DNA from 2 places in the Serratia sp. DFXYC6 genome. Region 2 is predicted to be linked to the other one. Evidence: predicted binding sites of a transcription regulator. Region 2 holds the regulator's gene; the other holds the start of a gene.

Region 1 (15,851 bases), on a different contig from region 2:
TTTATCCACGTCCGGCACCGGCGAGTTGTACCAGAAAAGGTTCAGGAACGGCGTATTGAAACGCACCATGTCCACCATCACGTGGACAAAATCCAGCATCACTGCGTTGATGCCCTTGGTTTTTTCACTGTGCTGATAGATAAAGCCCAGCACGGAAATCAGCGTCGACAGCAACGCCGGGATAAAAACCACCCATCCGAGAATGCGTTTCAAAATGGCGATACGCCCGGCCTGTTGATACGTCATGTGTTCCCCTTGTTAGCGACGTAACCGAATCGGCTAAGTCTACCTGCAGTTGGCGAAACTCGCCCACCGTTTTCTTCATTCCCGCTGTGCTACAAGCTTAGCCGAATTCGCCGAAATCAACTGCTTAACGACATCCGGGCACTATCATTGAAGAGATAACGTTATCCGTTTAGCCAGAGGCCGCCATGATTCGACTGATTATCTTATTGCTGGGCGCGCAGGCGCTGCACGGCCAGCGCCGCCTGCTGGTGCTGTTCGGTTGGCTGTGGATAGCCGCAGGGGCGCTGATGCTGTTCGACATACTGCAGGATGGCCGGTCCGTGCTGGCGCTGGATGCGCTGGCGGTCATCCTGGCGCTGGAGGGGCTGGTGGCGATATCCGCCGCGCTGGTGATCGGCTCTTCGGCCAGCAGGCCGGTGCTGCTGAAAGGATTGGGTTTTGTCTTTATGGCCTTTTTAACGTTGGACGTGCCCGCAGACGATAACATCGTCGCCACCGTGGTGTTTGCCAGCGCGCTGCTGCTTGACGGCGCCGTGCGCATCGCCTCCTCCACGGTGATTCAGCACAGTCGATGGAAAGGCGTGGCGCTGGCGGGCGGCGGCGAGATCCTGCTTTCGTTGATGATCTTTATCGGCTGGCCGGCGCCTCACCGGATGACGGTGCCCTTTTGCCTCGGCGTGATGATGGTGCTTTCCGGCTGGGCTTTATTGCGTATCGCCCGCAGACTGACAAACTTCTCTCTGAATCAGCACCCCGCGCGGCAGCCATCCTCCCCGGCGGATGAGACTGCGCCGCTCACGGTGTATGTCTGGACACCGATTGGCGCGGCTAAAGATCCGCGCCGGCGTTACATCGTCGACCGATACATCGCGGCGGTCGACGGCGGCGGCAATATCTCCACCGGTCACGCCGCCCTGGCGCTCGCGCCGGATGTGTATATCAGCCACTACCCACTCAACGACATCAGCCATTCCGTTCAGGATTTCCGTCAGTTGCTGCACGCCGGCGAACAGAACAACGTCGACGGACGTTTCCTGCCCGACCTGGCGGGCGAGATCGCCGCCTGGTGCCCACCGGACAAGAAAATTCAATTCTACCGCTATAACCCGGCGGCGCTGCGCGCATTCTGGCTGCGTTATCGGCAGGACGCCACCTACAATCTGACCCGGCGCAACTGCTCCACCACGGTCATCGGCGCGCTCGACAGCGCGTTGGAAGGCGTGCTGGGCGATAAACATCTGTGGCGCCGTTTTCTGCTGCTGGTGCTGGATCCCAACCTGTGGATGCTGGCGGTACTGCGCAGCCGCGGAGAAAGCATGACCTGGACGCCGGGGTTGGTGCTGGATTATGCGCGCATGTTGCAACAGGTCACCGAGCGTCAACACCAGCGCTGGTGGCTAAAATTGCGCGAGGTGTGGAATATCCTGCGTTTTGGCAAAAGCCACACGCGCAGGCAAAGGTTTTAGTCTCGTCACCGGCGATGATAAAGTGTCGGGCACATTCACCCGCGCCGGCAGGAGTTAACCGCTAATGGCTTATTCGCAACGCATTGAAACCGCAATTTTTGATATGGACGGCTTGTTGATCGACTCGGAACCGCTGTGGCTGCAGGCCGAGCTGGATATCTTCGGCGCGCTGGGCTTGGATCTGTCCGACCGTCACAAGCTGCCGGACACGCTGGGGCTGCGCATCGATCTGGTGGTGAAAATGTGGTACCAGGCGATGCCGTGGCAAGGGGTTACGCTTGAAGAGGTGTCGGCGCGGATTATCGAGCGCGCCATCGAGCTGGTGCACGAGACGCGCCCGCTGCTGCCTGGCGTCCGGCAGGCGCTGGAGCTGTGCCGCAGCCAGGGGCTGAACATCGGTCTCGCCTCCGCCTCGCCGCTGCACATGCAACGGCAGGTGCTGAAGATGTTCGATCTTGAAGGCTACTTCGATCAATTGGTTTCCGCCGAATACCTGCCGTACAGCAAACCGCATCCGGAGGTCTACCTGATCGCCGCCGAACGCCTGGGCAGCGATCCGCTGCGCTGCATCACGCTGGAAGACTCCTTTAACGGCATGATCGCCACCAAGGCCGCGCGCATGCGTTCCATCGTGATCCCGGCCGCCGAATACCGCCACGACCCGCGCTGGGCGCTGGCGGATCACCAGTTGGAGACCCTCGAACAGCTCACCCCTGCCCACTTTGCCTGATTCTGCGGCGCCGGGCACCGGCGCCCTGCGGCATAAAAGGGATCCGAACCGCAAAATAAACGAAACACCGTTTCATTTTATTGAATTGGCGTGACGTTCTCATTATGCTGCATGGCAGGGAAAGCGACGGCCCGCAGCGCGTTGTCACTGCCACGCAGCGCGCTTCAAGGCCGCCGCTTCCTCCCGCCGCACACCGTAAAACCGCGCTCGTTGCTTTCCGTTTCACTCCCCCATTGCCCGCTTTTTGTTCTCGCCCGTCAAAATCGATGATTTGTTACCCATTGCCGTAACAAGCCGTTGTAAAACAGGGGAAAATAAACAATTGGTTACAGGGTAACTGCTTCCACTACTGGGAATTTTCCCATATACTGGATAAATTAACAGTTTACCAGCCGGAATCGCAACAGCATGACCGCGGAAGGACACCTTATATTCTCTGTCGCTTGCGCGATCTTCGCCAAGAAGGCGGAAGTGACGCCAGAGCTGGCTACCGGCGACTGGTGGCACATCATACCCGCCGCGCTGCTGACCTCGCTGCTGCCGGACATCGATCACCCCAAGTCGGTGCTGGGCCAGCGCCTGCGCTGGATTGCCCTGCCCATCGCCCGCGCCTTCGGCCACCGTGGTTTCACCCACAGCCTGCTGGCGATCGCCGGCGGCATGGCGCTGTTCCAACTGGACGTACCGCGCAGCTGGCCGATCCCGGCCGATGCGCTGCACGCCATGATCATCGGCTACTTCAGCCATCTGTTGGCCGATATGCTCACCCCCGCCGGCGTGCCGCTGTTGTGGCCATGCCGCTGGCGTTTTCGCCTGCCGCTGCTCAACTCGCAAAAAGGCAACCAGCTGGAGCGGGTGCTGTGTCTGTGCCTGGTGGCGTTTGCCATCTGCTGGCAAGGTGATTTCACCCTGCCGGTGCAATCCTATGTCGAGCAAATCAGAAATATCAGACTCTGATCGCAAAAAACCGCCTAACACATCACCTTGATGTATATAAAACGAACAAAAACACACAAAAAGCTATATCAAATTCCATTTGGATATAAGTAGGCCACTCAGCAAACTGTTACGATATTTACATCGCGACATACGTGATGCGTAGTCGTTTTTATAAGAAAGATTATTGGAGACATTGGGGATGAATCTTCCGCTCGTGATTAACGTGCTGGTGTTTGTCGCGCTCCTTTTGCTGCTGGCGCAAACCCGCCACAAGCAATGGAGCCTGGCGAAAAAAGTGCTGGTCGGCCTGGTGGTCGGCGTGGTGTTCGGTCTGGGCCTGCAGCTGGTGTACGGCTCCGATAACCCGGTACTGAAAGAATCCATCAGCTGGTTCAACATCGTCGGTAACGGCTATGTGCAACTGCTGCAAATGATCGTCATGCCGCTGGTGTTCGCCTCGATCCTGAGCGCGGTGGCCAAGCTGCATAACGCCTCTTCGCTGGGCAAAATCAGCGTCCTCACTATCGGCACGCTGCTGTTCACCACGCTGATCTCGGCGCTGGTGGGCGTGCTGGTCACCAACCTGTTCGGCCTGACCGCCGAAGGCCTGGTGCAGGGCGCGCAGGAAAGCGCGCGCCTGACGGCGATCCAGACCAACTACGTGGGTAAACTGGCCGATCTGACGGTGCCGCAGATGGTGCTGTCGTTCATCCCGAAAAACCCGTTCGCCGATCTGACCGGCGCCAGCCCGACCTCGATCATCAGCGTGGTGATTTTCGCCACCTTCCTCGGCGTGGCGGCGCTGCAGCTGCTGAAAGACGACAAGCCGAAAGGCGAGCGCGTGCTGGTGGCTATCGACACCCTGCAGGCCTGGGTGATGAAGCTGGTGCGTCTGGTCATGAAGCTGACGCCGTACGGCGTGCTGGCGCTGATGACCAAAGTGGTCGCCGGTTCCAACATTCACGATATCGTCAAGCTCGGCAGCTTCGTGGTGGCTTCGTACATCGGCCTGGCCATCATGTTTGTGGTTCACGCTGTCCTGCTGGCCTTCACCGGCGTTAACCCGATGAAGTTCTTCCGCAAGGTGTGGCCGGTGATCACCTTCGCGTTCACCAGCCGCTCCAGCGCCGCCAGCATTCCGCTGAACGTGGAAGCGCAGACCCGTCGCCTGGGCGTGCCGGAATCCATCGCCAGCTTCTCGGCATCGTTCGGCGCCACCATCGGCCAGAACGGCTGTGCGGGCCTCTACCCGGCGATGCTGGCGGTGATGGTGGCGCCGACCGTCGGCATCAACCCGCTGGATCCGGTGTGGATCGCCACCCTGGTCGGCATCGTCACCATCAGCTCCGCCGGCGTGGCGGGCGTGGGCGGTGGTGCCACCTTCGCTGCGCTGATCGTGCTGCCGGCGATGGGCCTGCCGGTGACGCTGGTCGCGCTGCTGATCTCGGTCGAACCGCTGATCGACATGGGCCGTACCGCGCTGAACGTCAACGGTTCCATGGCGGCGGGCACCATCACCAGCCAGCTGATGAAGCAAACCGACAAAGCCGTGATGGACAGCGAAGACGAAGTCGAATTGGCGCATCGCTAACGCCGTCTCAGAACGAAAAAACCGGGGATAATCCCCGGTTTTTTTACGCCCCGCGTTCGGTCGTTACGGCCGCTCGCCGTTGGCCAACCGCCGGTTGATGTCGGCGATCGCTGCCGGCAATTGCGCCAGCGTGTCTATCACATAGTGCGCGCCCGCCGCGTACAGCTTATCGGCGGCCGCCGCGCGGCGGCGCTCTATCTCGCCCGCCGCCATCCGGCGATACTCCTGCCAGGTGGCGCCGAACTCGTTACCGGACAGCGCCAGCCCGACGCTCCACATCCCGGCGTTCAGCCCTTCGGCAATGCCCGGCACCGCGTCATCCACCTTCACGCAATGCGCCACCGCATCGATGCCCAGCGCGATCGCGTTCTGCAACGCCATCCACGGCCCCGGTCGGCCGCCGGCTGCAAGATCGTCGGTGGCGACCCAGTAATCCGGCGCGTAGCCGCGCTGCGCGGCGGCGGGCACCAGCACCTCCATCACCGCGCGCGGATAGCCGGAGCAGGAACCGATTTTAATGCCCTGTTCGCGCAGAGCGGCGATCGCCTGCGGCACGCCCTCGATGGGATCGGCAAAGTCGATCACTTTAGCGATTTGCAGCGGCATAAACGCCTGATACAGCGCGTCAATGTCCTGATGGCTCATCGAGCGTCCCAGCTTCTGCCGCCAGCGCGCGTCGACCGCCGGCAGCTTGCCCAGCGCCTCGATGTGCTGCCATTTGCCCAGCCCCATCGGAATGCGCGCCTCCGCCAGGCTGATGTCGATATCGAAGGTTTGCTTGAACGCCTCGACGAAAATCTGCGTTGGCGCAAAGGAGCCGAAGTCCACCGTGGTGCCCGCCCAGTCGAGGATTACTGCGTTGATCTGTTTCATGGTCAATCCTTATTGATTCCAGTACATCGCCTGCCCGACGGCCGCCAGCAAACGTTCGATATCTTGCGGATAGATTTCACCGATGTTGCCGATACGGAAGCAGTCGCTCTGCGACACTTTACCGGGATAAATCACGAAGCCTTGTTGCTTGAGACGCTGATAAAACTCGGCGAAGCGGTATGTATCAGCCTTTGGCGAATAGAACGCGGTGATGATCGGCGAGTGCAGCGCATCGTCCAGCAGGGTCTCAAAACCCAGCTCGCGCATACCCGCCACCAGCCGCCGCTGATTGGCCTGATAGCGGTGGTGGCGCGCGGCAATGCCGCCCTCTTGTTCCAGCTCTTTCAGCGCCTGCGCGAAGGCCAGCACGGTGTGGGTCGGCGACGTAAAGCGCCATTTGCCGGCCTGATCCTCCATACAGCGCCACTGAGCATACAGATCCAGCGACAGCGAGCGTGAACGGCCGGCGCATTTCTCCAGCTCGCTGCGGCGGGCGATGACGAACGCGAAGCCCGGCACGCCCTGAATGCATTTGTTGGCGGAGCTGATCAGAAAATCGATGCCCAGCGCGTCCACATCCAACGGGATGCCGCCAAAGCTGCTCATGGCGTCGACGATAAAGGTCTTGCCATTGCGCGCCGCCAGACCAGCGACCTTCTGCAGCGGATTGAGCATGCCGGTGGTGGTTTCACAGTGCACCATGGCGATATGGCTGATGCGCGCATCGCTTTTCAGCACCGCCTCCATCGCCGCCACGTCCGGTTCATTCACCTCACCGCAGTCGAAAGCGTGGTGGTCGATATCCATCAGCCGCGCCATTTCGATCATCCGCGCCCCGTAGGCGCCGTTGTTGACGATCAGCAGCTTGTCGTGCGGGCCGATGACCGTGCCCAGCACGCCCTCTACCGCGAAGCTGCCGCTGCCTTGCAGCAGCACCGAGGTATAACCGGCAGACGGCGTCGCCAGCGCCACCAACCGTTGACGAATGCGCTGCACCACGCCGAGGTTGTAATCTTCATCCCAGGTGCAGCTGTCATACAGCATCGCCTCTTTCACCGTTTTCGACGTGGTCAACGGGCCGGGGGTCAACAGCAGGTAGTTACGATCGGACATGTTATTCACCTATTGGTCTATACCAGATTGCGATCATTGTGGCGGCAAATTCCTGCCCCGGTCAAACGACAAAGCGCGGTGAAACAAAAAATTCATCTGGCTATGTATAATAAGCGCGTGCCGGAATGTCGGGCCGATGCCATAGCGAGATGAAATGAAAGAACATCAGGGCGATATGCCTCACTACCTGCAGATCAAGGATCAGCTCCAGGCGCGCATTACCCGCGGCGCGCTGCAGGCCGGCGATAAGCTGCCTTCGGAGCGCGAGCTGTGCGCCATCTTCTCCACCACCCGCGTCACCATTCGCGAAAGCCTGGCGCAATTGGAAGCCACCGGCGCCATCTACCGCGCCGATCGCCGCGGCTGGTTCGTCACGCCGGAACGGCTGTGGCTGGATCCGACGCAGAACACCAACTTCCACCGTCTCTGTCAGGAGCAAGGGCGCACGCCGCGCACCGCGCTGCTGTCCGGCGAAAAAACCACTGTGCCGCTCGACGTCATGCAGCCGCTGGCGCTCGAACCGTTCGATCAGGTGTATCTGCTGCGCCGCGTGCGCTATGCCGACGGCCGCGCCATCTGCTATTGCGAGAACCACTGCCTGCCGCAGCGGGTGCCGGAACTGCTCAGGCACGATCTCAACGGCAGCCTGACCGAGGTTTATCAACAGCATTACGATTTGATTTACAGCAACATGCACCTGTCGTTCTACCCGACCGCCCTGCCTTACCGCGCCGCCAACGCGCTCGGCGCCATGGTCGGCCTGCCCGCGTTGCTGCTGCGTCGACTGAATTACGATCAGCACGGCCGCATCCTCGATTTCGATATTGAATACTGGCGCCACGACAGCCTGCGCATCGAAGTCGATACGCTCTAACCTCGATTATCACGGGGCCGGCGCCCGCCGCCCCGCCTTCCTCACCCACGCTCGATCCCCCTTTTAAGGCAAATATATTTTGCCGCTTTCATTTGTTTGTCATATTTGCCGATTAGCTTGGCCGCATATCTGGTGTATACCAGTTTCGCATTAACCCGCAACAGTGAGGCTGAAGCTATGAAATTTTCTCGTCTGGTCGTGATGACCGCCATCGCACTTGGCGCCGCGCCGGCCTGGGCCGCCGATGCGGTGGTGACCGTCTACTCCGCCGATGGTCTGCACGACGGCGATCACAGCTGGTATCAAACCCAGTTCGACGCCTTCACCCAGGCGACCGGCGTCAAGGTGCAGTACGTCGAAGGCGGCTCCGGCGCCATCGTGGAGCGCCTGTCGAAGGAGCGCAGCAACCCGCAGGCCGACGTGCTGGTGACGCTGCCGCCGTTCATCCAGCGCGCCGCCGCGGAAAAACTGCTGCAGGATTTCACCCCGCAGGATGCGGCGCAGATCGCCGACGCCCAGCCGCAGTTCGTGCCACTGGTGAACAACTACCTGAGCTTCATCTATAACGCCAAACTGCTGCCGCAGGCGCCTGCCAGCTATCAACAGCTGCTGGACGCGCAGTTCCGCAATAAGCTGCAGTACTCCACGCCGGGCCAGGCGGGTGACGGCACCGCAGTGATGCTGCAGGCGTTTCACAGCTTCGGCAGCAAAGATGCCGGTTTCGACTACCTCGGCAAGCTGCAAAGCAACAACGTCGGCCCTTCGGCCTCCACCGGCAAGCTGACCGCGCTGGTCAATAAGGGGGAGCTGCTGGTGGCCAACGGCGATCTGCAGATGAACCTGGCGCAGATGCGCAGCAACCCGAACGTCAAGGTGTTCTGGCCGGCCGGGCCGGACGGCAAACGCAGCACGCTGGTGCTGCCTTACTACATCGGCCTGGTGCAAGGCGCGCCGCAAAGCGCCAACGGCAAAAAACTGATCGATTTCCTGCTGAGCAAGGAAGCGCAGAGCAGCGTCAGCGCCATTTCCTACGGCATGCCGGTGCGTAAGGATGTCACCCCGACCGACGATAACTTCAGGCAGTCGCAGGCCGCGCTGCAGGGTGTAGAGATCTGGGCGCCGGACTGGAACCAGGTGGTGAACAGCCTGTCCGCCGATATCTCCCGCTGGCACAAGGTGACAGAATGACGCTGACCATGCCTTCTACCCTCACTTCCCGCGCCGAGGCGCGGGATAGCAGCCTCGACATCGCCGGGCCGTCGGGCATTCAGCTCGACCGCGTCAGCGTGTCGTATCGCGGCACCGAGGTGCTGAAACCCCTGACGCTCACCATCGCCCCCGGCGAAGTGCTGGCGCTGATCGGCCCCTCCGGCTCGGGTAAAACCACCGTGCTGCGAGCGATCGCCGGCTTCGTGCAGCCCTCCGCCGGGCGTATTGCCATCGGTGACGTCGATGTCACCGGCGTGCCGCCCTATGAGCGCGGCCTGGGCATGGTGGTACAGAACTACGCGCTGTTTCCGCATATGCGCGTCGAGGACAATGTGGCGTTCGGCCTGCGCGCGCAGGGCAAGCCGCGCGGCCTGACCGCCGAGCGCGTCGAAGAGGCGTTAGCCATCGTCGGCATGTCCGCCTACGCCAAGCGCTATCCCAACCAGCTTTCCGGCGGCCAGCAACAGCGGGTGGCGATCGCTCGCGCCATCGCGGTGCGCCCCAAAGTATTGCTGCTGGATGAGCCGCTGTCGGCGCTGGATGCGCAAATCCGCCACAGCATGGTGGAAGAGATCGCCCGCCTGCACCGCGAGCTGCCGGATCTGACCATCCTGTACGTCACCCACGATCAGGGCGAAGCGCTGACGCTGGCGGACAAGATTGGCATCATGCGCGACGGCCATCTCATCGCCCACGGCGAAACCCGCGCGCTGTACCACCATCCGACGAACCGCTTCGCGGCCGAGTTCCTCGGCCGCGCCAACCTGCTGCCGGCTACCGCCCTGGAAACTACCGCGCAGCAAGGCATGACCACCGTCAGCTGCGCCGGCAAAGTGATCGGCTGTTTCACTTACGGCGCACAACGCGGCTTCGACAAGCTGCTGTGCATCCGGCCACAGCACATTGCGCTCGATGCCGATGCCCAGCGCAGCAACTGCATCATCGGCACGCTGCATGATATTCATTGGCAGGGAGAGTTGACGCACCTGCAGTTCGACGCGGAAGGCCATCCGCTGCGCGTGGTCACCACTCATCGCAGCCGGATGCCGCAGATCGGCGAGCGCGTGCCGCTCTACTTCGCCCCCGACGATGCGGTACTGATCGAGGACTGACATGACCGACTCTACGCTTATTCGCCCGGCCCTGCGGCTGCGTTTGCCGCGCCGCCTGTGGATCCTGTTGCCGCTGCTGGTGCTGGCGACGCTGTTTTTCTACCCGTTGGCGCTGATCGTCAAACAGGCGTTTACCGACGATCAGGGGCTATTCAGCGCCGCCGCGCTGCAACAGGTGTTCGAATCCCGCCGCTTTGTCGGCGCTCTGCTCAACACGCTGCAGATTGCGCTGCTGGCGACGCTGGGCTGCCTGGTGCTCGGCACCCTGCTGTCGCTGCTGCTGGTATTCACGCCGTTCCCCGGCAGCCGACTGATCGCCCGGGTGATCGATACCTTTATCGCCATGCCGACCTTCCTGATCACGCTGGCCTTCACCTTTATCTACGGCTCCGCCGGCCTGCTGAACGGCACGCTGATGGCGACCTTTGGTTTCACCCTGCCGCCGGTGGACTTTCTTTACTCCATCTGGGGCGTGATCCTGGCGGAAATCACCGTGTTTACGCCGCTAGTGATGCGCCCGCTGATGGCGGCGCTGGCGCAGATCGACCGCAGCCAGCTCGAGGCCGCCAGCATCCTCGGCGCCCGACCGGGGCGCGTGGTGCGCCAGGTGATTTTACCGGCCGCGCTGCCGGCCTTGCTGGCCGGCGGCAGCCTGTGCCTGCTGTTGACCACCAATGAGTTCGGCATCGTGCTGTTTATCGGCGCCAAGGGCGTCACCACGCTGCCGATGATGGTCTACGCCAAAGCGATTCTGGAGGCGGATTACGCCGTCGCCTGCACCATCGCCGTGGTGAATATCGCGCTGTCGCTCGGGCTGTTCTCCCTTTACCGCTACGCCGCGGCGCGCGCCGGGCTGAGGAACTGACGATGTTGATTTGGTCTCGCACCGGCCGCACCCTGACCTGCACGCTGACGGTCACGCTGTTTGCCCTGTTCTTCTGCCTGCCGCTGGCGGTGATCCTGATGTCCAGCCTCAGTGAACAGTGGAACGGCGTGCTGCCGAGCGGCTTCACCCTCAACCACTTCCGCCAGGCGTTCAGCGGCGCCTCCTGGGACGCGCTGGTCGCCAGTCTGGCTATCGGTTTCAGCGCCAGCCTGTTCGCGCTGCTGTGCGGCACCTGGGCGGCGCTGGCGCTGCGCCACCATCAGGGGCGCGGCCAGCGGCTGCTGGGCACGCTGTTTTTCATTCCCAGCGCGGTGCCTTCGGTCTCTATCGGTTTGGGGATGCTGGTGGCGTTCAGCCAGGGGCCGCTGCAGATGAACGGCACCTTCCTGATCGTGCCCGCCGCCCACTTCGTGCTGATTTCCGCCTTTACCTTCGGCAACGTGATGGCCGGGCTGACCCGGCTGCCTGGCGACTACGAGAACGTCGCCGCCAGCCTGGGCGCTTCGCCGCTGTTCCGCCTGCGTCACGTCACCCTGCCGATGATCGCTCCCTACATGATCTCCGCCTTCGCACTCAGCCTGTCGCTGTCGATGGGGGAGCTGGGCGCGACCATGATGATCTACCCGCCGAGCTGGGCGACGCTGCCGGTCACGATCTTCAGCCTGACCGATCGCGGCAGCATCGCCAACGGCGCGACGCTGACCATGATCCTGGTGGCGGCCACGCTGTTGCTGATGCTGGTGCTGGAGCGGATTTCTCAGCGGCTGACGCCCGGCGCGAAATAACAACAAGGCGCTGCCATGGCAGCGCCTCGCTCATCGAAACGACGGTCAGAACGGGTAATCGTGATAGCCCTGCTGCTCGGAAATGCGCCGGGCGGCGACGTGCAGCAACGCCACATACTCCTCCCGCGCCGCGTCGGAAAAGCGCAGCGTCGGGAAAGAGATGCTCAGCCCGGCGATCGCCACCCCGAACCTGTCAAAGACCGGCACCGCGATGCAGCGGATCCCCGCCTCCTGCTCTTCGACATCTTCGCCGAATCCCTGCTCACGTACCCGCTCCAGCACCGGCAACAGTTCGGCGGCGCTGGTCAGGGTATGCTCGGTGCTGCGGGTAAATTCAATCTGCGACAGGATCTGCGCCACCTCCTCCCGATCGCGCCAGGCCAGCAGCACTTTACCGATGGCGGTGCTGTGCAGCGGGTTGCGACGACCGATGCGCGAATACATGCGCAGGTTGTACATCGCGTCGATCTTGTGGATATAGACAATGCCGTCCTCATCCAGGGCGCCGAGGTGGATGGTTTCGCGGGTGCGGTTCGACAGTTCACGCATCTGCACGTCGGCGCTGCGGATCAGATCGACGTTCTGCAACGATTTGGCGCCCAGTTCGAACAGCTTGAGCGTCAGCGCATACTTTTCCGTCTCGCCTTCCTGCGATACGTAGCCCAGCGCTTTCATGGTTTGCAGAAAACGGTAGACGGTGCTTTTGGACATCATCACTCGCTGGGAAAGTTCGGTAATGCCAATCTCGCGCTCATCGCCAAGCGCCTGCAAAATGCCGAACACTTTCATCACGGATGAGACGGCATCCGGTTGCTTGTCTGAATCTGCGTTAGCCATGGTGAATGCCCTACTTAACGGTTTTGTTTCAGGAAATTTAAACAAGGGTTTCAGTATAATCGGAACAGATCGCGACGCGCAACGCACATGGGCGCTAAGCGATTGAAGCCAAATGGATAACCCCGGCCCGCTCACCGCTATTTACAATTAAGCGGGCAACGGGCATGCAATCGCAGGCGATTATGATTAGCATGATAATACTCCCCTGAATAAATACCGCTGAGACCAACATGCGTCCTTGTTCCGACGGCCTCCCCATCCCGCAACGCTATGGGGCGATCCTCGCCATCGCCCTCGGCATTACCGTATCGGTGCTCGACGGCGCGATAGCCAACGTGGCGCTGCCCACCATCGCGCGCGATCTTAACGCCAGCCCGGCCAGCTCCATTTGGGTAGTCAACGCCTATCAGTTGGCGATCACCGTCTCTCTGCTGTCGCTGGCCTCGCTCGGCGATCTGGTCGGCTATCGCCGCATCTATCAGGCCGGGTTGCTGGTGTTCAGCATCACCTCGCTGTTTTGCGCCCTGTCCGACTCGCTGCTCACGCTGACCATCGCCCGCGTATTGCAAGGCTTTGGCGCCGCCGCCATTATGAGTGTCAACACCGCGCTGATCCGCATCATCTACCCGCAGCGTTTTCTCGGCCGCGGCATGGGCATCAACTCGCTGATCGTCGCCTGCTCCTCGGCGGCCGGGCCGACGGTGGCGGCGGCGATCCTGTCGGTCGCGTCCTGGCAGTGGCTGTTCGCCATCAACCTGCCGATCGGCATCGTCGCGCTGCTGCTGGGGATGAAATTCCTGCCGGCTAACGGCCAAAAAAGCGATAGCCGCCGTTTCGATCCTACCAGCGCGGTGCTGAACGCGCTGACCTTCGGCCTGCTGATCACCGCCATCAGCGGCTTCGCCCAGGGCCAGAGCCTGACGCTGATCTTCAGCGAGATTGCCGCGCTGCTGGCGATTGGCGCGGTGTTCGTGCGCCGCCAGCTGCGCCAGGAATTTCCGTTGCTGCCGGTCGATCTGCTGCGCATCCCGATCTTCGCCCTGTCGATGGGCACTTCAATCTGTTCGTTCGCCGCGCAAATGCTGGCGATGGTGTCGTTGCCGTTCTTCCTGCAAACCGCGTTGGGCCGCGGCGAGGTGGCGACCGGGCTGCTGCTGACGCCGTGGCCGCTGGCGATCGTGGTGATGGCGCCGATCGCCGGTCGGCTGGTGGAGCGCGTGCACGCCGGCCTGCTGGGCTGCATTGGGCTGGCGGTGTTCGCGCTCGGGCTGTTTTCGCTGGCGCTGCTGCCGGCGGCACCGTCGAATATGGACATCATCTGGCGCATGGTGCTGTGCGGCGCCGGCTTCGGCCTGTTCCAGTCGCCCAACAACCACACCATCATCTCCGCCGCGCCGCGCAACCGCAGCGGCGGCGCCAGCGGCATGCTGGGCACCGCCCGCCTGCTGGGGCAAACCTCGGGGGCCGCGCTGGTGGCGCTGATGTTCAACCTGTTCCCTACCTCCGGCACCCACGCTTCACTGGTCCTGGCTGGGGTGTTCGCTACCCTGGCGGCGGCGGTCAGCAGCCTGCGCATCACTCAACCGACGACGCAAACGGCGCAGCCCAGCCGCGAGGTGAAATAGAGGGCATAGAAAGAGCCGCGCCCCAATCCGATGTGGCCTGCCTGAGCCGGGCCACGTCGAGCGCGATGCAGGCCTGGCGTCAGTCGCCGCTCCTCAAAGGGCTGCGGCCCTGTCGTAGACACGCTAAATAGGCGTCGTCATCCGGATACCAGCCAACAATGCGTTGGCCGTCGTTACCCACCCCCTCGAAGCCCTTCAGTAAGCCAGGGGCGAACATGCGCTTGATCAGATCTTCGGCCTGAGCGCTGTCGATGCGGCAATCGCAGCGTGTGTTTCCGTCAACCTGAACGAAGTTCTGCAACGAAGCGAGACACCGCGCATCGAGATCGCCATGGACATGGATAAACTCCCCCGTCTCTACCAGGGTGAGCGCGGTCAGATCTCCCCCCACCACGAACGCACCGTCGTTTCCTGAGCTGCAATAGGCATGGCGCATGCGGACATCATCACGCACGACCAGTCCGCCCCAGCAAATCAGCGTATCCGCCTGCAGCCGCCCCAGCACGACAATGCCGCCGTCCTCGCGCTGCGGCGATACCGCCAGGCATCCTTCCACGATCATATCGCCGTCCACGATCAGGTAATCGTAATCGTGGCTGTCGTGCTCGTCGGGGAAAAATGCCGGGAGGTGAAGATCGCCTGAATGCCAGCGAATAGCTGGCCGTTCAGCATCGTCATCATGCCGGTTGAACAGTTCCGCAACCGCATCGGCGATACCGCCTGTCAATTCCGCCAGGCGCGCCGGTAGCTCATCACCGTTGAGCAAGGGAAGGTGGTTGATTTTCATAGGGCCTCAGGGACAAATGTCATTGCGCCAAAGCATATAACATGCGCTTCCAAAGCCAAACAGCCGGTCATCACTCAGCCAGGATGCGGCTTACCCTCTTTCATGGTCGTCTCGCTCCGCGGCGGTAAACGCACAGAGAGGCCGACAGACGTTATTCGAAGGCGGGCTTTATGGACTCGGGGGGCTCTTGCACCGCGTTAACCCCCGTCGACGCTGAAAAAGCGGTTCAGGCATGCCATAAAAAAACCCCGGCAAGCCGGGGTTTTTCATTTCATTCAGCCGATTACTTCAGGTACTGGCCGGTACGCAGCGCTTCGATACGCTTGTCGAGCGGCGGGTGCGACATGAACAGCTCGCTGAACGACTTGGATTTACCATTAATGCAGAACGCCATCATGCTGCCCGCTTCCTGCGGTTCATAGCTGGTTTTCAGACGCTGCAAGGCGGCGATCATCTTCTCGCGACCCACCAGTTTGGCGGAGCCGGCGTCGGCATAGAACTCGCGGTGACGCGAGAACCACATGGTGATGATGCTCGCCAGGATGCCGAACACCAGTTCCAGCACCATCGACACGGCGAAGTAAATCATCGGGTTGCCGTTGCCTTCCCCTTCGCCATCACCGTCGCGGTTGCCGAGGAAACCGGCAGCGACCTGCGCAATGAGGCGCGAAATGAAGATCACGAAGGTGTTCACGATGCCCTGAATCAGGGTCATGGTCACCATATCGCCGTTGGCGACGTGGCTGATTTCGTGCGCGATGACCGCTTCCGCTTCGTC
Region 2 (15,851 bases):
TCGACGTTGGCGCCGGGAACGCCGTTGCCGGGATCGCAATCAATGATTAAACGCATAGTAAGGTGTCCTGAAAAACCGCTAGCAGCCGCACGAGTGGCGGATGCGCAGTTGAAAAGCGAATTCATGCAGCTCGGCGGGCGCGGCGCCGGCGGCCAGCATGGCGATGGCCCGCTTGGCCATGGCGTCGATCGGCTGCTCGACCGCGCTGAGCGGCGGCACGCTGAATTCGGATTGCTGCGTGCCGTTAAAACAGATCAGCGCCAGATCGCCCGGCGCGCGCAGCCCATGTTCCGCCAGCGCCGACAGGCAGCCGAGCGCCTGCTGCTCGTTAGAGGTGAAAACGGCGCGCGGGCGCGGGCCTTGCACCAGGCGCTGGGTGGCCTGGTAACCGCCCTGGCGGGTGTAGGGCACCTCGAAAATCCATTCGTCGCGCGGCGCGATGCCCGCTTCCAGCAGCGCATCGCGCCAGCCGTTCAGGCGATCCTGTGCGTTGAGCATGGTCAGCGGGCCGATAAAAATGCCGATATCGCGATAGCCGTGCTGCAGCAGATGGCGGGTCGCCTGGCAGGCGGCGTCGCGCTCGTCGACGCGAATGGCGCAGACGCCGGCCTGGCTGTCGATGGTATCTATCATCACGCAGGGCGTGCCGGAGGCGCGGATCAGATCGAACCACGGATGGCGATCGACGCTGGTGTACAGCAGGCCGTCGACCTGGCGGCGCAGCAGGTTGTTGATCAGCTCATATTCGCGCTGCCGGTCGTCGCCGGCGTCGCCCAGCAGCAGCACGCGGCCGCGGCTGAAGGCCTCCTGCTGCAGCGCCCGCGCCAGCGTGGCGAAGAACGGGTTGGAAATATCCGGCACCACCAGCCCGTAGGTTTGCGTGCTGCCGGAGGCCAGCGCTCGCGCGATGTCGTTCGGCCGGTAGCCGGTCTGCTCGATCGCCGCCAGCACGCGTAGCCGGGTGGCTTCCGCCACCGGGCGCGGACCGTTGTTGATCACATAGCTGACCACGGCGACGGAGGTGCCCGCTATGCGAGCCACGTCGGCGCGGGTAACGCGGCGCGCGGAGTGATTATCCAAATTGAGGTCCTGTTCGCCTTCCCGCTACGCGGCATCCTGCGGCAGGTTGAGATCGCGGCCGCGGGTTTCGGGAGCAAAGAAGGTGGTGATTAAGCCGATGGCCGCCATTACAACAAAATAGCAGGCGACAGGCCACCAGTGACCGAAACCGGACAGCAGCGCGGTGGCGATCAGCGGCGCGGTGCCGCCGGAGAGGATCGACCCGAGCTCCTTGGCGAACGCCATTTTGGAGTAGCGGTTCTTCACGCCGAACAGTTCGACGCCGTAGGCCGCCTGCACGCCGAAGATCCCCAGCGATGCGATGCACATGCCGACCACGATCACCGAGATGACGATCGCCGGCTCACGGCTGTCGAGCAACCAGAACGCCGGGAAAGCGTACAGCACCAGCAGCAGGCAGAACCACCGGTAGGTGATGCGGCGGCCGAAACGATCGGAGAGCCAGCCGGCCAGCGGGATCACCAGAAAACCGCACAGTGAGGCGATCAGCACCGCCAGCGCCGGCACCGATTTATCGACCATCAGCACCTTGGCGACGTAGCCGACGATAAAGCCCTGGCACAGGTAGGAGGGGCCGTTTTCGCCGATGCGCAGGCCGAGCATCACCCAGAACGCCTTGGTGCGCTGCAGGTAGCTGCGCGTATCCGGCGCGGCCTGGGCGGCGTCCAGCATGCGCTGGTGGTTTTGCTGCAGCTCGCGTTCGAACACCGGCGTTTCCCGCACGTGGCGGCGCAGATACAGCGCCACCCCGGCTATCAGGATGCTGGCGAGGAACGGAATGCGCCAGCCCCAGCTCATCAGGTCTTCCTTGTCGAGCTGCAATACCAGCAGCCACACCAGCGACGCCAGCAGGGTGCCACTGTTGGAGCCTATGGCGATGATAGACGCCACCAGCCCGCGCCGCTTGGCCGGCGCGTATTCCGCCAGCATCACCGCCCCGCCGGACAGCTCCGCACCGGCGCCGAACCCCTGCGCGAAGCGCAGGATCACCAGGCAGGCGGGCGCCCAGACGCCGATTTGCGCATAGGGCGGGATCAGGCCGATCAATGTGGTGGAGAGGCCCATCAGCGCCACGGTGGTGATCAGCACCACGCGGCGGCCTTTGCGATCGCCGATCCAGCCGAACACCAGCGCGCCGATCGGCCGCGCGACGAAGCCGACGGAGTAGGTGGCGAAGCTGGCCAGCAACGCCACCAGCGGCGTGGCTTCGGGGAAGAACACGTCGCCGAACACCATGCCGGCCGCCAGGCCGTACAGCGCGAAGTCGACGTATTCCATGGCGGTGCCGAGCCAGCAGGAGAAGGTGGCGCGCCAAAATTGGCTGCGCCCCTCTTTGGTTGCCAGGCGTTCATCGGCCGCCAGCGCGGCGTCGGCGGTCTGTGAAGGGGCAAGCGTTGTTTCGCTCATGGCAGTGCTATCCTCTTTTATTCTGCGCCTGGAGGGGCGCGGTTAAAGATGGTTTCCCTGGTGCCGGCAACAAAGGTGTGCCGACAAATCATGTCGGACGCATGGCGATTCAACGCTGCCGTATCAGGGTATCTACGCGCGTAGATAACACAACGCGAGGAAGCTGAAACTTTGCGGGCGATCACAGAATCGTCAGCGCGCCGGGAAATGAAGATAGAGAATGCGGATGGCAAAAAGATGACAGAACCCCGGTTTTTCCGGCCGACAGACCTGCCGTTTTCGCCACGAATCAGCCTGCCGCTTTCGCATTTCTGCGCTACAATGGGGGCCTGTTAACAGTTTGTATCGTCTGGCGCGCCGTACCGGCTGCGGTTCAGGCGAGGAGTAAAGCAATGTCTGGCATCAGGGATTCCATCCTGCCGCCGCTGGAGTGGTTATCCGAACAGGATCCTCCGGCGCCCGCCGCCGTCAGCGACTGGCTGATGGAGTTAGGCTCCATGACCCGACGATTTGAACGCCATTGCGCCCAGGTGCGCGTTGAACCGCAGCGCGAATGCTTCGTCACGCGCGAGGCGCTGGGCGACGAGGCGAACCACCTGCCCGATAGCCCGCGCTACTGGCTGCGCGAAGTGGTGCTGCTGGGCGACGGCCAGCCCTGGCTGCTGGGGCGCACGGTGATCCCGGAACATACGCTGACCGGCCCCGACCAGGCGCTGGTGGATCTGGGGACGCTGCCGCTGGGGCGCTATTTGTTCAGCAGCGGCGATCTGACCCGCGACTATATCCATATCGGCCGACAGGATGCGCTGTGGGCGCGTCGTTCACGGTTGCGGCTGGCGGGCAAGCCGCTGCTGCTGACCGAACTGTTTTTACCGGCTTCGCCGCTGTATTCAGCGGTCCCCGCATAAGAGAGGAGAGCAAGACGTTGGAGGGAAGCGTGACTCAAAGTAAATGGCGGGCTTACAGCCATTTGATGCGCATTGATAAACCGATTGGCACGCTGTTGCTGTTGTGGCCGACGCTGTGGGCACTGTGGCTGGCCGGAAAAGGCGTGCCGCCGCTGTCGATTTTGCTGGTGTTCGTGCTCGGCGTGTTCCTGATGCGCGCCGCCGGCTGCGTGGTGAATGACTATGCCGATCGCGCGGTGGACGGCTACGTGAAACGCACCGCCGGGCGGCCGATGCCGAGCGGCCGGGTGAGCGCGAAAGAGGCCAAGGTGCTGTTCGTGGTGCTGGTGCTGATCTCGTTCTGCCTGGTGTTGACGCTGAATGCGATGACCATCTGGCTGTCTCTGGCGGCGCTGGCGCTGGCCTGGGTGTATCCGTTTATGAAGCGGGTGACCAACCTGCCGCAGTTCGTGCTGGGCGCCGCGTTCGGCTGGGGCATTCCGATGGGCTATGCGGCGGTCAGCGAATCGCTGCCGCTCAGCTGCTGGCTGCTGCTGCTGGCGAACATCTGCTGGACGGTGGCCTATGACACGCTGTATGCGATGGTCGATCGCGACGATGATCTGAAAATCGGCATCAAGTCCACCGCTATCCTGTTCGGGCGTTATGACAAGCTGATCGTCGGGCTGTTGCAGTTCGCGACGTTGTTGCTGCTGGTGTGGGTCGGTTATCTGGCGCAGCTCGGCGGCGCGTTTTACTGGTCGCTGCTGCTGGCGGGCGCACTGTTCATTCACCAGCAGAAGCAGATCGCCGGGCGCGAGCGCGACGCCTGCTTCAAGGCCTTTCTGCAGAACAACTATGTCGGGCTGGTGGTGTTTATCGGCATCGCGCTGAGCTATCTGCCGGCGTAACGGTTCCCTGCCGCAAGAAAAAAGGCACCCCAAGGGGTGCCTTTTGTGTTTCCGCGCCGGGCGAAATCACTCGTCTTTCTCTTCTTCCGCATCGGTTTGCGGCAGAGCGTTGGTCTCTTCCGGCATGTTGACGCTTTCGATGGTCAGCTTGATTTCCGGCGTGATCAGATCGCTCAGCATGCTGTACACCTCGAGGGTGTGCTCGCGGATCGCATCGCCGCTGTCGTTGATGTAGCCTTCTTCACGCAGCGTCGCCACCAGGGTGGAGAACACCGCCTTGTCGAAGAACTCCGGCGCATTGATGCCGTGCAGCACCGACAGACGTTGCGCCATGATGCGGCTCTCTTTCTCCAGCGCGCCGCGGTTGATGCTCGGGTTGGCGCTGAGGATCGACATGGTGATGGCGTAGCGTTGCAGGGTTTCGCGCACCCCGGCGGCCAGCAGCTGCAGCGGGCGAATGCGCGCCGGGTTGAGCACCAGATCGTCGCCTTTGTCGCAGATCAGCTGTTGACGGATCAGCTCGTCGATCATCGGCCGCAGCACCTCCGGCAGCTGTTCCTTGTCGTTATGCAGGAACAGCTCGGCTTTCAGCATCGGGTAGATCATGCCGATCTGGCGCAGCAGCTCGGCGCGCGACACCCGGCGATGATGCATCACGATGCTGGCGATCAGCGACGGCAACACCAGCAGATGGTGGATGTTGTTGCGGTAATAGGTCATCAGCACCGCCTGCTCGCGCGGCAGGATGATGATGTCGCCGATGCTGTCCTTCTCCACCTCGAACTTGTTCATGTTCAGCGCGTGATCCAGCAGCTCATCCGGCGTTTGCGTCGGCACGGTGACGTCACGCGCGTAAGGCGCGTTGCGCATCAGCTGCAGGTAGCACTCGAGCTGCTCGACCAGCTGCTCGCGGGTCAGCGAACGCTGACGCGAGGCCAGCAGCGCGGTGGAACACAGGTTCATGGCGTTGGCTGCGGCGGCATTGTTGATGCGCACCATGATCTGGCCGGCCAGATCGTTGACCGTCGGCGTCAGCCAGCTTGGACGCTGAGCCTCGATCGGATCGATCGATTCGCGCCACTGCGGCACGTTCTGGTTGAGGTAAGCCGTCAATGGCAGCGGTTCGCCGAAGTTGACGTATCCCTGGCCCAGGTTGCGCAGCTTGCGCAGGCCGCGCAGCATCTGCGGCAGGCTCTCTTTTTCCTTGGTGGCGCCGCGCAGCTCTTTGGCGTAGGTACCCACTTCCATCACGTGTTCGTAACCGATGTAAATCGGCACCAGCGTGATCGGACGGGTGCCGCCGCGCAGCATCGCCTGGATGGTCATCGACAGGGTGCCGGTCTTCGGCTCAAGCAAACGCCCGGTGCGGGAACGGCCGCCTTCCACGAAATATTCCACCGAGTAACCGCGGGTGAACAGCTCGCCGAGGTATTCACGGAACACCGTCGAATACAGCTTGTTGCCTTTAAAGGTGCGGCGGATGAAGAACGCGCCCAGGCGACGGAAGATCGGGCCCGCCGGCCAGAAGTTGAGGTTGATGCCCGCAGCGATGTGCGGCGGCACCAGGCCCTGGTGATACAGCACGTACGACAGCAGCAGATAGTCCATGTGGCTGCGGTGGCAGGGCACGTAGACGATCTCGTGGCCGTCCTGCGCCAGCTGGCGCACGCGCTCGGCGTTGGTGACGTTGATGCCCTGATACAGCCGGTTCCAGGTCCAGCTCAGCACGCGGTCGGACAGGCGCACGGTTTCGTAGGAGAAGTCGGCGGCGATCTCTTCCATCAGCGCGATGGCGTTCTGCTGGGCCTTCTCGTGCGAGATCTTCTTGCTGCGCGCTTCGTCCTCGACCGCTTTTTCGATCGCTTTGGACGCCAACAGCTTGTTGAACAGATCCTGACGGGCCGGCAGACTCGGGCCCACCGCGGCCAGGCGCTGACGCGAGAAGTGCATGCGCGCCACGCGCGCCAGTTTCTGCGCGATGGTTTTATCCGTGCCGTGTTCGGTAGCCATGCGGCGCAGCGACACGGTGTTGGAGAAACGCACGAAGCTGTCGCGGCCGAGCCACAGCACGGCGAAGAATTTCTGCACGCCGTTCAACAGACGCAGGTGCGGCGTGCCGTGGCCTTCGCGGCCCGGCGAACGGCCGAACATCACCGAAACCGGCAGCATCTGAATGTCGAGATCCGGGTTGCTGCGATGCAGATCCAGATAGTCGTGGAACAGCTTTACCGACTCTTCTTTTGGGGTGTAATAGCGGAATACGCGCGGACCGTCGTGAATGAACACGTAGCTCGGCAGCACGGTGCCGTCGATCTCCAGCGAGTTGAGCGGATCGGGCAGATCCTGCGCCAGGCACTGGGTGCGCAGCGTCAGCAAATCCGCCTTGGAATTGTAAGGTAAAACATACAAAATCGGCCGTGAGGGATCCAACCCTAGCTCGGTAACCGGATCTGAAGGGATGACCTTACTTCTTACCAACAATTTAAGTGGTAAATTCAATATTTTATAATAAATTTTACGCCAACCTGACATAACAACGTGAAGCCTCTTGTTAGCAATGCGCCGCAAGCATACCAGAAACCGGGTAGCAGATCTGTGGTGTTCGAAAACCGAGAGCCGTCAGCGCGGACTGTTCTAGACTCTTTTTATTATGACCGACCTCTGAGAAAGGCACGAAAACATGGCAAACCAAGCAACCGGACTGACCCGCATCATCAAGGCAGTCGGCTATTCTTATAAAGGGCTATCCGCCGCCTGGCAGCACGAAGCGGCTTTCCGCCAGGAACTGGTGGTCACCCTTCTGGCTATCATACTGGCTGTCTGGCTGGATGTGGGTGCGATAGCGCGCATTTTATTGATCGGATCGGTAGCGCTGGTGATGATCGTCGAGATCCTGAACAGCGCGATCGAGGCGGTGGTGGATCGCATCGGCAGCGAACATCACGAGCTGTCCGGGCGGGCCAAGGACATGGGATCGGCGGCGGTGTCGCTGGCGATCGTGCTGGCGCTGTTCGTTTGGGGCACGGTCTTATGGCAGCATTTCGGCTGACGAAAAGCGCCTACTGACTGATTTTTATTTATTCTTCGGTTCCCAATCCGCGCTTACCTGTATATACTCACAGCAAGACTGTATAAACAAACAGGGGGCGGAATGAAAGCACTAACTACCAGACAGCAAGAGGTCTACGATCTGATTCGCGAGCACATTTCGCAAACGGGCATGCCGCCAACGCGTGCCGAGATCGCGATGCGTCTGGGGTTCCGTTCGCCTAACGCCGCCGAAGAGCACCTGAAGGCGCTGGCACGCAAAGGCGTGATCGAAATCGTCTCCGGTGCCTCGCGCGGTATCCGTCTGCTGATGGAAGAAGAAGAAGGGCTGCCGCTGATCGGCCGCGTCGCCGCCGGCGAGCCGCTGCTGGCGCAGCAGCACATCGAAGGGCACTACCAGGTGGATCCTTCCCTGTTTAAACCGAGCGCCGATTTCCTGCTGCGGGTGAACGGCATGTCAATGCGCGACATTGGCATTCTGGACGGCGATCTGCTGGCGGTGCACAAAACGCAAGACGTGCGCAACGGCCAGGTCGTGGTCGCGCGGATCGAAGACGAAGTGACGGTCAAGCGCTTGAAAAAGCACGGCAACGTGGTTGAACTGCTGCCGGAGAACAACGAATTCCAACCGATCGTGGTCGATCTGCGTCAGCAGAATTTCACTATCGAAGGGCTGGCGGTCGGCGTGATCCGCAACGGCGACTGGATTTAATCGCCGCGCCATCACCGCCGCTCCCTGTATCAATCGCCCCTGTTTTGGGGCGTTTTTGTTTCTGACTTCGCCCTTTGTCACTCAGTCACAGGAACATCCCATCATGCGCCTGATTTCCGCTTTCACCAGCGACACCGATAAAGCCCTGTGGCGCCTCGCCCTGCCGATGATCTTCTCCAATATTACCGTGCCGCTGCTCGGGTTGGTGGACACCGCGGTGATCGGCCACCTCGACAGCCCCATTTATCTGGGGGGCGTGGCGATCGGTGCGGTGGCGACCAGCTTCCTGTTCATGCTGCTGCTGTTCCTGCGCATGAGCACTACCGGCCTGGCGGCGCAAGCGCTGGGGGCGCAGAACCCCCAGGCGCTGGCGCGCGCCTTTATGCAACCGCTGCTGCTGGCGCTGTTGGCCGGGGTGGCGATCGTCCTGCTGCGCTATCCGCTGATCGAACTGGCGCTGCGGATCGTCGGCGGCGATGCCGACGTGCTGGAACAGGCGCGGCGTTTTCTTGAGATCCGCTGGTTAAGCGCCCCGGCGGCGCTGGCCAACCTGGTGCTGCTGGGCTGGCTGCTTGGCGTACAGTACGTGCGGGCGCCGGTGATCCTGCTGATCGTCGGCAACCTGCTGAACATCGTGCTGGATATCTGGCTGGTGATGGGCCTGGGCTGGAATGTGCGGGGGGCGGCGGCGGCAACCGCCATCGCCGAATACGCTACGCTGCTGCTCGGCCTGTGGTTGGCGTGGCGGGTGATGCGCCTGCGCGGTATTACCCTGCAGATGCTGCGCCAGGCCTGGCGTGGCGATCTGCGTCGCCTGCTGGCGCTCAACCGCGACATCATGCTGCGCTCATTGTTGCTGCAACTGTGCTTTGCGTCGTTGACCATTTTCGGCGCTCGCCTGGGAAGCGAGGTGGTGGCGGTCAATGCGGTATTGATGAATCTGCTGACGTTCACCGCCTATGCGCTCGACGGTTTCGCTTATGCGGTGGAGGCTCATTCGGGCCACGCCTACGGCGCCCGGGACGACAGCCAACTGCGCAAAGTGTGGCATGCGGCCTGCAGGCAGGCAGGGCTGGTCGCGTTGGCCTTCGGCCTGGCGTATGCCGTTACCGGCCAGCAGATCGTGGCAGCCTTGACCTCTTTGCCGGAACTGCGTGCGTTGGCCGCCCATTATTTACCCTGGCAGGTCATTCTGCCGCTGGTTGGGGTGTGGTGCTATTTGCTGGACGGCATGTTTATCGGCGCCACGCGCGGCGCCGAGATGCGCAACAGCATGGCGGTGGCCGCGGCGGGATATGGTATTGCGCTGCTCAGCGTGCCGCTGCTTGGCAACCACGGGCTTTGGCTGGCGCTGGCGGTGTTTCTGGCGCTGCGCGGCCTGGCGTTGGGCTGGATTTGGCACCGTCACCAGGTGCGCGGCAGCTGGTTTACTGCCCATTAAACCGGACGTCTTGTTGGGTTAATGGTTAGTTTTTCTTATGATTTTGATCATGTTTGCTTACATGTTTTCAGCCTTGGTCTGTTCGCGTTAGTTCGTTGTTTGTTAGCGTTTTTTGTTTTTATCTTGTTTGTTAATGGTTTTTTATCCTGTGTTTTGGCTTTTTTATTTCCATGTTTAACTAGAATGAATCATGTGGCTGGTAAATGAAGGGGAGCGGTGCTTCTTAAGGTGGAGGGAGCATCAGCCAGAAAAATTTCTGGTTAACCCCGGCCGGCGACAGGGATCACTGATTCACCACAGGTTAACGGAGAGACTATGAATAAAGATCAAGCCGACGGTAACTGGAAGCAGCTGAAAGGCAAAGTGAAAGAGAAATGGGGCAAGCTGACCGATGACGATCTGACGGTCATCGAAGGGAAACGCGAACAGCTGGTCGGCAAAATTCAGGAGCGCTACGGTTACCAGAAAGAGGCGGCCGAAAAAGAGGTGAAGGCCTGGGAAGATCACACCAAACACCGCTGGTAACACGCAGGGCCGCCACTGACGGCGGCCGGCAACAGCGCAGGCCGGCGTCGCTCCATCCTCTGGCGCCCCGGCCGCAGGTACAGGGAAGTACCTGACTTCGTCTTACTTCTTCTTGATGGCGATGCTGTGATCGTGTTCGGCGCAGTCATGCTTGCTGTCACAAGCTTCAACTTCAACGCAACCGGCGCACAGGCCGTGCGCTTCCACCACGCTGTGCCGCAGCGCAAATCCGGCTTCCTGCGCCAGCTTCTGCAGCGTCTCCTCCACGCCTTCGGTGGTGCGTTCGGTCACCTGGCCGCAGCGATCGCAGATAAACAGCGCGGACGTATGCATCGGCTGTTCGAAGTGGTGGCACAGCACGTAGCTGTTGGCGGACTCCACCCTATGGATAAACCCTTGCTCCAGCAGAAAATCCAGCGCGCGGTAGACCGTCGGCGGCTTGGCCTGCGGTTCGGCGACGCGCAGCAGATCGAGCAGGTCATAAGCGCTGATTGCACCGGGTTGCTGAGTCATCAGACGCAGCACTTCCAGCCGTTGCGGCGTCAATCGCACATTGCGTTGCTGGCAGAGGTGTTCCGCCTGCGCCAGCAGCTTTTCCTGGGTGGTTGAGTTCATCGCAAATATCCCGGTACGTAAAAAAGCCGATTTTACCATGATTACGGCGAATCGCCGAGAGTTGCCCCCTTTTCCCCTGAGGATAGCGCAGAGAAAGGCGCGCTGAGTGCGCTAAAAGAGAGATGCATCACAACTTTTCCCCTCCGCCGGGCGGTAGATCAACGTTGCCGGTTTTAGCGCTGGAGAGCGGGGGACGAGAGCGGTATAACGCCTTTCACCCGCGTGATGAGCAGGAGCCCTGTGTGATGACGGAAAGAGAGAAGCTGTTAAGCGGCCTGGAATACAACAGCCGCGATGAAGAACTGATCGCCCTGTACCATCGGGCGAGGGCGTTGACCAAAAGCCTGGGGGCGCTGGACTCGCATCAGGCGGACGAGAAAAATCGCCTGCTCGGCGAGCTGTTCGGCAACTGGGGTGAGGCGAGCTGGATCGAAACGCCATTCTGGTGCGACTACGGGCAGCATGTCCGCATCGGTAAAAACTGTTTTATCAACGTCAATGCGGTGTTCCTCGACTGCAACACCATCACCATCGGCGACAACACGCTGATCGGCCCCAACGTACAAATCTACACGCCGAGTCATCCTCTGAAGGCCGGTGAACGCTTTACCGGTGACCCGGCTTTTCCTTTCCGCACCTCGGCGCAGCCGGTGTCTATCGGCAGCAACGTGTGGATCGGCGGCAACGTGGTGATCCTGCCGGGAGTGACCATCGGCGACGGCACGACCATCGGCGCGGGCAGCATCGTCACCGGCGACATTCCGGCCAATGTGCTGGCGTTGGGGCAGCCGTGCCGGGTTATCCGCGCGTTGGAATAGGCCGCTTAACACGAATCGGCGGCCAGCGGTTTATCGGCGAGTGCGGGGCAAGGGCGGAGGAGGGGTCTTCTTACGGTGCGAATCGTCGTTTGGCAACTGGCGGTCATCGGCCAAGGCCAGGCGTGCGGCCGCCAGGCGGCTCATGACGGTGCCGATTGGCACCGCCAGCACTTTCGCCGCTTCCCGGTAGGACAGCCCTTCGACATACACCAGAAACAGCGCGTTGCGCTGGGCCGCCGGCAACCGGCTTACGCGCCGCATCACTTCATTGAGCCAGACCGGCTGTTCACCGTTGTCCGCATCACCAAGCTCTTCCGCCGCCATGCAGCCTTGCCCCTGACGACGATGCTGGGCGCGAACTTCATTGAGCCAAATAGAGTGCAAGATGGCAAACAACCAGCGATCCAGGTGTGAACCGGGGGTGAATTGCGCGGCGCGCTCCAGCGCACGCACGCAGGTTGCCTGCACCAGGTCGTCGGCGACATCCCGCCGGTGCGAAAGCACCAGCGCATAGCGCCACAGGCGGGAGAGATAGTGGCCGAGTTCATCGCGTATCGCATCGCCGCTGATAGTCACCTCCGCAGGCGCGTCGGATCAAGATTCCGGTTGGCGGTCGATGGCTGCCGCCAAATCTCGGTACTCCTCGCACCCGGTGCCGCACAGCGACTGGATCACCAGCAGCTGTTGGCGCGCCAGGTCGGGCCGCCCTTTCAGCATATAGGCTTCTCCCAGGTACTCGCGCACTTTGGGGTATTTCGGATCGAGGGCCACTGATTTTAAATAATAGCCGATACCCTCATCGGTGCGGCCCAGTTTGCGCGTGGCGTAGCCGCGATAATTCAGTGCGACGGCGGTGTTGGGATTTTGCAGCGTGTTGAGCATATCGATCGCTTCCTGATAGCGGCCGCTTTTCGCCAGTGCATAGGCATAGTTAGTGCGGTCGGCGTCGTCGACTTTGCTGCCTTTATCCACCGTGCAGGTCTGGGTTTTACTGTCGTAAACCTGGCCTTTCGGACAGGTCGGCGGGGTTTGGCCGCTGCCGTCGCCGCCCATCGCCAGCGCCGCGCCGGAAAACAGCAGGCAGCCGGCAATGGCCGATGCCAGCAGGCGTTTAATGAAGCTGTTCATGGTTGTGTCCTCAAGGCAGAGGCGCCGTGCGCGCCCGTAATGAGATAACACCTGAACGAGTGAATTTATTCGCCTTACTCCCGCTTATTTACGCCACCGGCAAGGCGGTTTTCCCAACGGCGTCGATTGTCGTTATAATAGCCGTTTGCGGCCGCGCGCCGTTCGTTGAACCCAGACAGACTCAGGTAGCCAGTAACTCAGCATGACGAAAGACAACCACGCCCCAACCTACGCCGCCAATCGCTTCTCCATCGCGCCAATGCTCGACTGGACCGATCGTCATTGCCGTTACTTCCACCGCCTGCTGACCAAGGAAACGCTGTTGTACACCGAAATGGTGACCACCGGCGCGATCATCCACGGCAAGGGCGACTATCTGGCCTATAGCGAAGAAGAGCATCCGGTGGCGCTGCAGCTGGGCGGCAGCGATCCGGCCGCGCTGGCGCACTGCGCCAAACTGGCGGAGCAGCGCGGTTATGACGAGATTAACCTCAACGTCGGCTGTCCGTCCGATCGGGTGCAAAACGGTATGTTCGGCGCCTGCCTGATGGGGCAGGCGACGCTGGTCGCCGACTGCATCAAGGCGATGCGCGACGTCGTATCGATTCCGGTGACGGTGAAGACCCGCATCGGCATTGACGATCAGGACAGCTACGCTTTCCTGTGCGACTTTATCCAGACCGTCGCCGGGCGTGGCGAGTGCGACATGTTCACCATCCACGCTCGCAAAGCCTGGCTCTCCGGCCTCAGCCCGAAAGAGAACCGCGAAGTGCCGCCGCTGGACTACCCGCGCGTTTATCAGCTGAAGCGGGATTTCCCGGCGCTGACCATCGCCATCAACGGCGGGGTGAAAACGCTGGAAGAGGCGCAACAGCACTTGCAGCATCTGGACGGCGTGATGATGGGGCGCGAGGCTTACCAGAATCCGGGCATCCTGGCGCGGGTCGACAGCGAACTGTTCGGCGCGCAGACCGCGGTGCCGGACAGCGTGGCGATCGTCGAAGCGCTGTATCCGTATATTGAGCGCGAGCTGTCCAACGGCACCTATCTCGGCCACATTACTCGCCATATCCTCGGTCTGTTCCAGGGCGTGCCGGGCGCGCGCCAGTGGCGTCGCCATCTGAGCGAGAACGCCCACAAGCCGGGCGCCGATGCGCGGGTGGTGGAGCAGGCGCTGGCGTTGGTGCGCCAGCCGCGTGTCGAAATGGCGTAGCCGAAAAAATTTGACCAACAGTTAGTCTTTTTCACCAGGCATTTGGCGCGCTGCCGGATGCCTTCCCCATTTTTTCAATAGGTTAGCCCTTCCGCCATTCTGGCACGCTTCTTGTAATTCACTCTGCAGATACGTTGCATTGCAAAGGAGCAATCATGTTGGAAATCTTCTTTCTCATTGGCTTTGTGGTGATGCTGATGGTGACCGGCATCTCGCTGCTGGGGATCTTCGCTGCGCTGTTGGCGGCGGCGGCGTTCATGTTGTTGGGCGGGTTATTCGCGGTGGTCATCAAGCTGCTGCCGTGGCTGATTTTGGCGGTGGTTGGGGTATGGATTTACCGTTCAATGCAGAAACCCCAGGTCAGGCGTTACTGATTTTTTGCTGAATAATCAGTCAGTCGCGATGAAACTTGCATAACTACCCACCACGCTAATGCGGCAGCGATCACAGCTTGGCAGTTTTCCCCGGCGATGTGGCACATAAAGCGTGTTTTTTGCCGGACGGGGCTGTTAGGATATTTATCGATGCAGTGATGCGACCAATTTCATCACCGTGAGAGACACCTAAAATTCGTGTTGCTAAAGCAACCCCCTGTCTCTGGCGGACTCTGCTCTACCCCTACAAAACGCAGTAACAGAAAGGGCTCCGCAAGGAGCCCTTTTCTTTGGCTGCTATCAGGGGATCAGCAGGCTGGAACCGCTGGTGCTGCGGCTTTCCAGCACCTGGTGCGCACGCTGGGCGTCGGCCAGCGCGAATTTCTGCTCGTCTCTCACTTCCACCCGAATGGCGCCGCTGCCGATCAGCGAGAACAGCTCATTGCTGGCGTACTGCAGCTCGGCGCGGTTGGTGATGTAACCGTTGAGGGAAGGGCGGGTGACGTACAGCGAGCCCTTCTGATTCAGCAGCGCCAGATCGACTCCCGTCACCGGGCCGGAGGCGTTGCCGAAGCTGACCATCAGGCCGCGCCGCTTCAGGCTGTTGAGCGAGGCCTGCCAGGTGCTTTGCCCCACCGAATCGTACACCACGCCAACCTTCTCGCCGTGCGTCAGCTCGGCCACCCGCTGGGCGATATCCTCTTTGTGGTAGTTGATGGTGGCCCAGGCGCCGGCCTGTTTCGCCAGCGCGGCCTTCTCGTCGGAGCCGACACTGCCGATCAGGCGTGCGCCCAGCGCTTTGGCCCATTGGCAGGCGATCAGCCCGACGCCGCCGGCGGCGGCATGGAACAGGAACACTTCACCCGGTTGCACGTCGTGGGTCTGGCGCAGCAGGTAATGCACCGTCAGCCCTTTGAGGAAAGAAGCGGCACCCTGCTCAAAGCTGAGGTTGTGCGGCAGCAGCGCCACTTTTTCTTCCGGCACATTGTGGACTTCGCTGTAGGCGCCGAGCGACGACTGCGCATACACCACCCGGTCGCCCGGTTTGATCGCGCTGACCCCGGCGCCAACCTTGACCACCACGCCGGCCGCCTCGGTGCCGAGGCCGCTCGGCAGGCTGGCCGGCGCGTACAGCCCACTGCGCACATAGGTGTCGATGTAGTTGATGCCGATCGCTTTGTTCTCGATCTGCACTTCGCCAGCGGCGGGGTCGAGCGGTGTAAAATCAACGTATTGCAAGACTTCCGGCCCGCCGGTGGCGGAAAACTGAATGCGCTTGGCCATATCGTTACCTCGTTTGAGTGTCTGATTTCACCCTATTCTTTTTAGTATCGGAGATCCAGTTCACCCGTGCGGGATTCAATACCTTTTTTGCATCGGTTATGACGCAAAAATCACGTATACTCTCGCGTCAAGATCCTTCATTCGCAACCGGATAAAGACTACGTTTCATGGCAGGAAAAAAACCAACCAACAAAACAAACGCGGACGAAACCAGAGAGCGTTCCAGAGATCGTCAGATGGAAGGGCTGAAGATGCCGCCGCACTCGCTGGAGGCCGAGCAGTCGGTGTTGGGCGGTTTGATGCTGGATAACGAGCGTTGGGACAACGTGGCGGAGCGCGTGGTCGCCAACGACTTCTTCAGCCGCCCGCATCGCCTGATCTTTACCGAGATGCAGCGTCTGCTGGAGA

Evidence for each region. The regulator LexA, encoded in region 2, represses DNA repair genes until DNA is damaged. The targets are predictions, from matches to a motif close to TNCTGTATGTACATACAGNA.
Region 1: AC2CGQ_RS09075 (metal-dependent hydrolase) is a predicted target of LexA. The motif match lies at 2,809-2,828, and genes of this name have one in related genera.

Annotation. Positions count from the first base shown of each region.
Region 1 is NZ_JBXUNV010000001.1:1,852,908-1,868,758, forward strand. It holds gene AC2CGQ_RS09060 (YniB family protein) at 1-246, opposite strand, end outside; gene AC2CGQ_RS09065 (HdeD family acid-resistance protein) at 432-1,712, shown strand; gene hxpB (hexitol phosphatase HxpB) at 1,777-2,442, shown strand; gene AC2CGQ_RS09075 (metal-dependent hydrolase) at 2,851-3,399, shown strand; gene AC2CGQ_RS09080 (L-cystine transporter) at 3,581-4,972, shown strand; gene phnX (phosphonoacetaldehyde hydrolase) at 5,036-5,845, opposite strand; gene phnW (2-aminoethylphosphonate--pyruvate transaminase) at 5,855-6,958, opposite strand; gene phnR (phosphonate utilization transcriptional regulator PhnR) at 7,113-7,832, shown strand; gene AC2CGQ_RS09100 (2-aminoethylphosphonate ABC transporter substrate-binding protein) at 8,010-9,020, shown strand; gene phnT (2-aminoethylphosphonate ABC transport system ATP-binding subunit PhnT) at 9,023-10,153, shown strand; gene phnU (2-aminoethylphosphonate ABC transporter permease subunit) at 10,155-11,018, shown strand; gene AC2CGQ_RS09115 (ABC transporter permease) at 11,021-11,824, shown strand; gene kdgR (DNA-binding transcriptional regulator KdgR) at 11,870-12,661, opposite strand; gene AC2CGQ_RS09125 (MFS transporter) at 12,892-14,286, shown strand; gene AC2CGQ_RS09130 (hypothetical protein) at 14,366-15,073, opposite strand; gene htpX (protease HtpX) at 15,357-15,851, opposite strand, start outside.
Region 2 is NZ_JBXUNV010000002.1:555,705-571,555, reverse strand. It holds gene AC2CGQ_RS16150 (nucleoside hydrolase) at 1-56, opposite strand, end outside; gene AC2CGQ_RS16145 (LacI family DNA-binding transcriptional regulator) at 79-1,080, opposite strand; gene AC2CGQ_RS16140 (MFS transporter) at 1,105-2,487, opposite strand; gene ubiC (chorismate lyase) at 2,880-3,395, shown strand; gene ubiA (4-hydroxybenzoate octaprenyltransferase) at 3,413-4,285, shown strand; gene plsB (glycerol-3-phosphate 1-O-acyltransferase PlsB) at 4,352-6,817, opposite strand; gene AC2CGQ_RS16120 (diacylglycerol kinase) at 6,966-7,334, shown strand; gene lexA (transcriptional repressor LexA) at 7,437-8,045, shown strand; gene dinF (MATE family efflux transporter DinF) at 8,149-9,486, shown strand; gene AC2CGQ_RS16105 (CsbD family protein) at 9,802-10,011, shown strand; gene zur (zinc uptake transcriptional repressor Zur) at 10,114-10,626, opposite strand; gene AC2CGQ_RS16095 (sugar O-acetyltransferase) at 10,872-11,444, shown strand; gene AC2CGQ_RS16090 (RNA polymerase sigma factor) at 11,475-12,020, opposite strand; gene AC2CGQ_RS16085 (tetratricopeptide repeat protein) at 12,039-12,572, opposite strand; gene dusA (tRNA dihydrouridine(20/20a) synthase DusA) at 12,775-13,785, shown strand; gene pspG (envelope stress response protein PspG) at 13,941-14,159, shown strand; gene AC2CGQ_RS16070 (quinone oxidoreductase) at 14,460-15,443, opposite strand; gene dnaB (replicative DNA helicase) at 15,611-15,851, shown strand, end outside.